One region of the Staphylococcus ratti genome, then DNA from elsewhere that is predicted to be linked to it. Evidence: predicted binding sites of a transcription regulator. Region 1 holds the regulator's gene; each other region holds the start of a gene.
The links. Region 1 encodes LexA, which represses DNA repair genes until DNA is damaged. Its sites were predicted from a motif close to CGAACATATGTTCG; they were not measured.

Region 2: a site for LexA is predicted at 1,759-1,772, ahead of LN051_RS04490 (YolD-like family protein). Genes of this name have one in related genera too.
Region 3: a site for LexA is predicted at 1,920-1,933, ahead of uvrB (excinuclease ABC subunit UvrB). Genes of this name have one in related genera too.

Annotation. Positions count from the first base shown of each region.
Region 1 covers NZ_CP086654.1:1,352,668-1,355,959, forward strand. The annotation lists gene tkt (transketolase) at 1-687, opposite strand, end outside; gene LN051_RS06540 (DUF896 domain-containing protein) at 770-1,006, opposite strand; gene sosA (DNA damage-induced cell division inhibitor SosA) at 1,231-1,455, opposite strand; gene lexA (transcriptional repressor LexA) at 1,599-2,222, shown strand; gene LN051_RS06555 (sucrose-specific PTS transporter subunit IIBC) at 2,428-3,292, opposite strand, start outside.
Region 2 covers NZ_CP086654.1:924,010-927,301, reverse strand. The annotation lists gene LN051_RS04500 (DUF418 domain-containing protein) at 1-766, opposite strand, end outside; gene LN051_RS04495 (hypothetical protein) at 1,299-1,532, shown strand; gene LN051_RS04490 (YolD-like family protein) at 1,796-2,215, shown strand; gene LN051_RS04485 (Y-family DNA polymerase) at 2,241-3,292, shown strand, end outside.
Region 3 covers NZ_CP086654.1:1,899,903-1,903,194, forward strand. The annotation lists gene uvrB (excinuclease ABC subunit UvrB) at 1-1,858, opposite strand, end outside; gene LN051_RS09245 (CsbA family protein) at 2,026-2,262, opposite strand; gene LN051_RS09250 (YfbR-like 5'-deoxynucleotidase) at 2,267-2,908, opposite strand; gene LN051_RS09255 (COG3942 and LysM peptidoglycan-binding domain-containing protein) at 3,040-3,292, opposite strand, start outside.

The DNA.
Region 1 (3,292 bases):
GATAGCTTTATGGATAGCTTCCAAATCGTTGCCATCTTTAACAAGAATATGGTTCCAACCGTACGCTTCAAAGCGTTGTTTAATATCTTCAGAAAATGATTTGTTCGTTTCTCCATCTAAAGAAATATCGTTTGAATCATATAAAGTAATTAATTTGTCTAATTTTAAATGTCCTGCTAATGAAGCCGCTTCATGCGAAATACCTTCCATAAGGTCTCCATCTGAAGCTAACACGTACGTGTAGTGATCTACAAGAGCGATGTCATCTTGGTTGAATTTTGCAGCAAGATGTTTTTCCGCCATTGCCATACCAACAGACATCGCAAAACCTTGTCCAAGTGGCCCAGTAGTAATTTCTACACCTTTTGTGTGGTGATATTCAGGGTGACCTGGTGTTTTTGAATCCCACTGTCTAAATTGCTTAAGCTCTTCCAATTCTAATCCACCAGATACATGAAGTAAGCTGTATAACAGTGCTGAACCGTGTCCAGCCGAAAGTACAAATCGGTCGCGGTTAAAATACGTGTCAGAATTAGGGTTAAAATTTAAATGTTGTGTCCAAAGTGTGTAAGCCATTGGCGCTGCACCCATTGGCAACCCAGGATGCCCTGAATTCGCCTTTTCAATTGCATCGATGCTAAGCGCACGTAAAGTATTTACTGCGTGTGTATCTTTTTGTCCAAACATATTATGACTTCCTTTCTATTCGCTACTAGAATCATTATACCTTATTATGATTCATAACACCTAAAATTACATAAGGATTGTACTAGTCGCGTGTTCGATTCTTCTTTTGTATATCTTTTAGTTTGTCAGGTGTAACATCATTTCCTTCAGGGTCAATGACTTTTGTATGTTCGATTTGTTCTTTAAAACTGTTGCGAAATGATGCAAGATACTCACTTCTCAATTGTGATTGCTCTTTCGCTTCCTCTTTTGTTAAACCTTCATTTTTCTTTTTCTTTGCAAGTTCATTTATGCGTTTTAATTTATCTTGACTAAGCATAATGGATAACCTCCGTCAATATTCTCTACAAAATATAACAGAAAAACCGCTTAAAACCAACCACGATGGCTAATTTAAAACATAAAATAGACGATGTGAAATCAGAATCTTTTCTTTCACATCGTCCTTCGCTTTGAATTATCTCTTTTTACTCTCTCATTCATTACGAGCGCCTCAATTCAATATGACGTTATAGTAGTTACATTATGTTTCATCAGAATATATTAGCGAACACTAAAGGCAAGCACACTTTGTTGTTCCTTTGCTTTTTGTTCGTATTTTTGCATGTGCTCTGTTTGATTTGTATTAATTTGATGGTCAGTCATTTCGTACGTTTGTTCTGTATGCGCATCATGGCTTGCCATTATGAAAAACACAAAAAATATGATTATTGAAATGATAAACACAGATACATACAAATATATTTCATTTAATTTAGCTTTGATCATTGTAAACACCTCTAGAACATTTGTTTGTATCTGAATTTTATCAGAACGAATGTTCTGTGTCAATATAGAAACGAACAAATGTTTGTTCCTCTCTGAAATCTGTGCTATAATGTATTTAAATTAGGCAAAGGAGTGCACATTTGATGAGAGAACTTACAAAAAGACAAGAGGAAATATTCGAATTCATAAAACAAATTGTTCAAACGAAAGGTTATCCACCAAGCGTTCGTGAAATTGGAGAAGCGGTAGGTCTTGCTTCAAGTTCGACTGTACATGGTCATTTGTCACGCTTAGAAGAGAAAGGATATATACGTCGTGATCCTACAAAGCCGAGAGCTATCGAAATCGTAAGTGAATTGATGGGCGAACCGGTCAATATGGAAGAAACGATTTACGTTCCTGTTATTGGTAAAGTAACTGCTGGGACACCGATTACTGCTGTTGAAAATGTTGAAGAGTATTATCCGTTACCCGAACACTTCACTTCAACGCACAATGGTCAAATATTCATTTTGAACGTTGTAGGCGACAGTATGATTGAAGCTGGTATTTTAGATGGCGACAAAGTAATCGTACGAAGCCAATCTATTGCTGAAAATGGCGATATTATTGTTGCGATGACTGAAGATGATGAAGCTACAGTTAAGCGATTTTATAAAGAGAAAAATCGCTATCGCTTACAACCCGAAAATAGTAGCTTAGAACCTATTTATTTGGAGCACGTTACTGTATTAGGTAAAGTAGTAGGTTTATTTAGAGAATTTTAATATTGCGTGCATCTCCTTTGTTAATAAAAATCATGACCATCCGTACATACAAACGGGTGGTTTATTTTGTATCATACAGTTGTCAGAGCTTTATTTATTAAATTTCAATCCATATGTTCCTTTGTAAAACAAGAAAGAAGCGATAAAGAAATACTAAGATAGTAGATTTCTTCACCGCTATGATTGATAATATTTAAGTTAATAACTACGCTTCCTTAATTTCTTCTGCCAATTTATCACTGTAACCAAAAAACCACGTCAATACAAAAGCCGTTACAAATGAAATAACCAATACTAAAATATAAAATGGTAACTGTCCGATATCTTTCAAAAATAGTAAAATACCAGGTAAAACAGTAATAGCCATACCTGAAGCTTTCAATTGGAAAATAGCCGCAAAGAAGCCACCTACTGCACCACCGATCAGACCACAAATAAAAGGTTTAAAGTAACGTAAATTCACACCAAAAATGGCTGGTTCCGTAATACCGAGTAATGCTGAAAAAGCAGAAGGTATAGCAAGCGCTTTTAATTTCGCTTTCTTTGTTTTAAGTCCCACTGCAACCGCCGCTGCGGCTTGGGCTGTCATAGCTGCTGAGATAATCGGATTAAATGCATTATAATGGAACTTCTCTAGCAATTGAATTTCCATAAAATTGAAAATGTGATGTACCCCTGTGACAACGATAATTTGTTGGAAAAATCCAATCAACAATCCAGCAATACCAAATGGTAAAGCAAGTACCCATTCAGTGCCTGATAAAATAATTGTCTCAATAGAATGGAAAACAGGTCCAATTACAAATAACCCTAAAGTAACCATGACAAGTAATACTAAGAAAGGTGTCACAATTAAATCTATCGCATCAGGAATACGTTTCCTTAGCGCTTGTTCAAATTTAGCACCAATAAGCCCCACAAAGAATGCTGGTAGGACCGATCCTTGGTAACCTACAATCGGAATAAAATTAAAGAACTTGATAGCTTCTACTGAACCGTCACCTACTTGATACGCATTAGGTAATGCTGGGTTCACTAACATCAAACCTAATACGATACCAAGAACAGGA
Region 2 (3,292 bases), 430 kb from region 1:
CTTTACGTCCAAATTCGTTTTGTACTAGCAATATAATCGTTAATATATAAAAACTAGCGATAAATGGAGAAGTCATGGTTATTACATGATCAAATAATATGCGTTTTTGAACGTATTCTTCATAAATACCCGCATGTTCAGCAATAACGTAGTTTGGATGTGCGAAAAACACAATTAATAAAACCAAGCTTACGATTGTCAAAATCAAAGAAATCATCCAAGCTATTTTCCACTTTTTTAAATTAGTGTTTAATTTATAGATGAGTCCATATTGAGCTATCGTGAGTCCTAGAATAAAGTATGGTATAACGAACAAAACTTTTGCATCTAGTCCTATAACAGCAATTAATAGGCCCATACCAATCAATAAATTGATTTCTTTTTTTAGATGTATAAAAATTAATAACAGCAGACCAACAACCGCGTATATCGTTAAGGCTTCACCAGGTTGTAGTAAAGCATGTAATATACCAAAAACAAATAACACTAGTAATCTACGTAAATATAAAACATATTTATTTTGGGCTTTTAATTTTGCCCTTTCCATAAAGATGTAAAAACCTATCCCAAACAAAGTAGAGAAGATAGCAAAAAATTTACTTTCCACAAATATTGATAAAAAGCTAGCATAAAGCCCTTCTATACCAATATTAGCTGGCTCTACACTAATAAATCTTATTCCTATTACATTAACGAGAATAATACCTAATAATGCAAAACCTCGCAAATAGTCTAGCGTGTCAATACGCCTATTTATGTCTTCCATTCCTTCACGTCCTTTTTTATAATTCCTAAAACAGTTTATTCAATAAACATTATTATGTCTATCAGACTTATGTAGGAAATATTTAAATACAAAAGTGAGATATACAACATTTAGAATCAAACCAAGTAACTCTAATATTATGGAAATAATAGTAAAACATCCCTTTATTATTTTTACTTTTTGAGAAAAAATGAGAAGATGGTAGCAGATCAATTAAGTATATTTGTATTGAGTGAAAATTTATGGACAACCCAATTGCTTTTGTCCAAGTATAAAAGAGTTAAAGGCGACGAAATCACTTGTTTTACTAATTTTAAATCGTAAAAAAATCAAGTGGCATTGACATTCCAAAGTTTAAGCAAAGTTCTGCTTCTACAAATAACGAATTAGCGTCTCTTAAAATTATCAAATACTGACGCAATAATTCAAGAAGAATTTGATGATAGAAAGAAGAAATGACTCGACTATAATTTTTCGTTTTTTAAGCCCTCGTGGTGCTTAAATATAAATTTATTCAAAGGAGAGATCTAAAATGAAATTTAAAGATTGGAAAATTACTATTAATGGAAAAGGTACTCATAATGTTGTAGCTAGCGACGATACTTTATTAATTTTACATGGATACCAACACGTTGAAATAGCATTAAAATTTGAAAATGATACCATCCAAGTCAAATCTCTAGGTTATGACCAAGATGCTACTATTAACCCTACTACAAAAGAGATTATTGTTAATGTAACCGACTTATTAGAAGACGATGAATAGTTTAATATATGTCAATAACGGTGTCTATCGTACCCAATAAGAACAGAAGGCTCATGAAATTTGGTAAATGACCAATATGAATTCAAATAATCATGATAATTATGAATAGAAACTACCGCTTCCTCCACCTCTACAGAAATGAATGTATGGGTTAATTGTAAGATATTGGAGGTTTCGGAATAAAAAAAGAGCGTTCACGTTCGCTCTTTTTTCTTGTTTACAAAACCGAACATACGTTCTATAATTGTGTAGAGGTGTTTTTGATGAAGAAAATAATTAACCCTGATATGCCTGAAATTTTTGCGTATGAAGCAGATTATAGAAAAATACCTAGAAAGTACTTAAACTCAAGTATTCCTAAAGGAAGAGGAAGTATAAAGTGGCAGCCTTTTATGTCTATTCCTGAACAATTTGAGAATATTTCTGAATATATTAAAGCTCAAAATAAAATTGCTATGCCATCGCTAGACAACGATCACTTAGAATTTCTTAATGACCAACTATCTCTTAAATTGAACGGAAATAAGCGTGCAGAAATCACTTATTGGAAAAATGGACATATCTTTTCTATTAAATGCTATATGAAAAGTGTTAATAAGTTAGAGGGAATTTTAGAAGTGACTAATTATAGTAAAAATGAATTCTTGGCGATTGATTTGAAAAGCATTATAGAAATCAATTAATAGATTATTCAAGGTTGTGAGACATATGTACGATTATCATTATTGTGAAGATAGAGATATAATATGTGTTGATTTACAGAGCTTTTTTGCGAGTATATCATGTAAACTTAATAATTTAGATCCTCTAAAAGTTAAACTAGCTGTGGTAGCAGATACAAAAAGACAAGGATCTGTTGTACTTGCAGCCACTCCTGAACTAAAAAAATTAGGAATAAAAACAGGGTCCCGATTGTATGAAATACCTCATAGAAGCGACATTTATATCACAAACCCTAAAATGATGACCTATATAAAAGTTTCTAACGAAATAACCAAAATCGCTTTACAGTATTTGCCACACGTAGATTTTCTTCAGTACAGCATCGATGAGTTTTTTATGGATATAACTGAATCCTATCATCTATTTGCAAAAACACCTTTTGAATTTGCGGAATTATTGCAGAACCAAATATTTAATCACACTGGTATTAAAAGTACAATTGGCATAGGGTCTAACATGCTCCTCGCTAAAGTATCTATGGATATTGAAGCCAAAAAAACGAAAACTGCTATAGCAGAATGGCGCTATGAGGATGTACCTAATACCTTATGGGCTATTGATAACCTTACTGATATGTGGGGGATCAATAAACGGACAGCCCAAAAGTTAAATAAGCGCGGCATTTTTAATATCAATCAACTGGCTCATTATCCATACGAATACTTAAAAAGAGATTTTGGAATTATTGGACTTGATTTACATTTGCATGCCAATGGTATAGATGAGAGCTTGATAAGAAAACCGCATAAAACTAAAAATAAAGGACTAGGTAAAAGTCAAATTTTGATAAGAGACTATAAATTAACTGAATTAAAAACAGTATTGATAGAACAAGTTGATGATGTATATTATAGGACAAGGAAAAAAGGCCTCTTCCCCACTACAGTATCTGTTAATGTAGGTTATGCAGATTCTGGAGGTATTAGAAAGCAATTCACTAACAAAAATGGATTTAAATCTACCACTGCTGTTATTGACATATTGTGGGGTTATTTAAAAGAAAGATTAGAATTTGATAGGTTGTATAGAACTATAGG
Region 3 (3,292 bases), 550 kb from region 1:
TAGTTAACTTTTTAGGTACTTCTTTGCGATTATCTTTATTGGTCTCATCCGTTTCAACTGTTGCACTAATAACATCGTGAATTTTCTTGTTGATTGTTTTTGGTGTAATCCCATGTTCTTTATTGTAAGTCATCTGGATACTGCGACGGCGCTCAGTTTCATCAATAGCATATTGCATAGAATCTGTGACTTTGTCTGCATACATGATCACTTCACCTTTATCATTACGCGCTGCACGACCAATTGTTTGGATAAGAGAGCGTTCTGAGCGTAAAAACCCTTCTTTATCTGCGTCTAAAATTACAACTAATGAAACTTCCGGAATATCAATTCCCTCTCTTAATAAGTTAATACCAATAAGGACATCGAAGGTTCCCATTCTTAAGTCCCGAATGATTTCGATACGCTCTAAAGTTTTAATTTCTGAATGAAGATAATTTACTTTTACCCCAGCTTCTTTAAGATAAGTCGTTAAATCTTCACTCATTTTTTTCGTTAATGTCGTAATAAGTACGCGCTCATTATTCTCAACGCGTTCATGAATTTCTGATAATAAATCATCAATTTGGTTTCGAGTCGGGCGCACTTCGATTTTAGGATCTAATAAGCCGGTTGGTCTAATAATTTGTTCTACCATCTCATCTGTGTGCTCTAATTCGTATGGACCTGGTGTGGCAGAAACGTAAACCAATTGGCGTGCCTTTGATTCGAACTCTTCAAATTTAAGTGGTCGGTTATCTAAAGCGCTTGGTAAACGAAAGCCGTGTTCTACCAATACATTTTTACGCGCTTGGTCACCATTATACATTCCTCTAATTTGTGGTAACGTAACGTGGGATTCATCAATCATAATAAGCCAGTCATCGCCAAAATAATCTAACAATGTATATGGCGTCGAACCTAATGGGCGTAATGTAAGGTGTACAGAATAGTTTTCAATTCCTGAACAAAAGCCCATCTCACGCATCATTTCCAAGTCGTAATTCGTTCTCTGTTCTAAACGTTGTGCTTCTAACAATTTATTTTCACTACGCAACTTTTCAAGTTGTTCCTCTAATTCCTTTTCAATACGCTGAATCGCTATTTTCATTTTTTCTTCACGCGTAACGAAGTGAGAGGCCGGGAATAAAGCAAAATGCTCACGCTCACGTAAAACTTCTCCTGTAAGGTAGTTAATTTCACTTATACGGTCAATTTCATCTCCAAAAAACTCTACGCGAATGCATAATTCGTCTTTAGAAGCCGGGAATATTTCCACTACATCGCCTCTAACACGAAAAGTACCACGCTTAAAATCTATATCATTACGCGTGTATTGAACATCTACAAGCTTTCTTAAAAGATCGCTACGATCCATTTCCATACCTACGCGGATGCTTACAACTAAGTCTTTATACTCCTCTGGATTACCTAAACCATAAATACAACTTACACTTGCAATGATAATGACATCATCGCGCTCAAATAATGCACTTGTCGCTGAGTGACGTAGCTGATCAATTTCATCATTAATCGACGCATCTTTCTCAATAAAAGTGTCTGTTGAGGGCACATAAGCCTCTGGTTGATAGTAATCATAATAACTCACAAAATACTCTACTCTATTTTCAGGAAAAAATTCCTTAAACTCACTATAAAGTTGCCCTGCTAGTGTTTTGTTATGCGCAATAATTAATGTTGGCTTGCCTACTTCTTTAATTACATTACTCATCGTAAACGTTTTACCTGTACCTGTTGCACCAAGTAACGTTTGATGACGCTTCCCTTCATTTATGCCTTTAACAAGCGCTGCAATCGCTTTAGGTTGGTCACCTTGAGGATCAAATGCTGAAGCAATTTTAAAATCGTGATGCTCCATCCGTGTTCGCCCCTTTCACAGCAATAATAAACTTATTTTATCAAAAAAACACTCCGAATTCCAAACATCTGTTCGGGAATGTCATTATTAAGAATGATGCATATTCTTTTACGCATTCACTATAACAAACATTTAAAAGAAGGATAAGATTCCTGTATACAGAAATCTTATCCTTCTAAATCTTGTCTTTGATGAATATGCAATTGATCTACAATAATATAACCAGCAAGTAATGACACTACATCTAAAAAAATAATCCATTCATTATGAAAGAAACCTTTATAAATCGATGCTCCAATTAAAATAAGTGTGATGATTGTGCCCACCCATTTATTTCGAGTTATCGCACTAAATATCACTACGAGAACACATGGAAAGAATGCTGCCAATATATACCAAATCATCGTATCACACTTTCTTGTTATTAAGTATTTGCATCGTTGTTTCTCTCAATTCTGTACGTGGAATGAATTTCTCAGTTAGCATCTCTGGAATAATATTTTCTATAAAGTCTTGGACAGAATACAAGTGATCAAACTGCATAATCGTTTCTAAGCTCATTTCATAAATTTCAAAAAATAGCGGCTCTGGGTTACGCTTTTGGATTTCTCCAAATGTTTCGTAAAGGAGGTCAATTTTATCGGCAACAGCTAAAATTTGGCCTTCTAATGAATCATCTTTACCTTCTTGAAGGCGCTGTCGATAAATGGCTCTATACTTTTCTGGTATTTCCTCGGTAATAAATGTATCCACCATTTCTTCTTCAACTTGTGAAAATAATTTTTTCAATTCACCACTTGCGTATTTAACCGGCGTCTTTATGTCACCGGTAAAAACTTCCGCAAAATCATGATTTAGCGCCTTTTCATATAAGCTTTTCCAATCCACTTCTTTTCCATGATATTCTTCGACAGTGCCTAAATATTGAGCAATTTTCGTCACCTTAAAAGAGTGCGCGGCTACGTTATGTTCGAAATATTTAAACTTTCCTGGCAAACGAATTAATTTTTCTAAATCAGATAGTCTTTTAAAATATTGATGTACGCCCATTACCAGACCTCCTATAACGTTATTTAACCGTGCTATTTCGTCTCCGAATGCAGTTTATTAGTTTGATGATAATATAACACAAAATGAAGGATTCTATCACTATTTATATTAATAAGCGTAAATAGTCATTTTCAATGAATATAGGTATACTGTTGAAAATTTTCAATGACTCTTTGACTTACAACATAAGGCGCAATCCAATTCATTTCAGAAACAAGAATATGCGTAGGCTTCACTGCTTCAACTAGTGCTACATGGCCATACATGCCTTCTTCAGAGACAAGCACTGCTCCCACTTCAGGCATGGCATTAACTCGAAATCCTTCCCTTTCGGCAGCTGTTCGCCAATTTTTTGCGTCTCCCCAACCGTTGTTGATTGGCTTC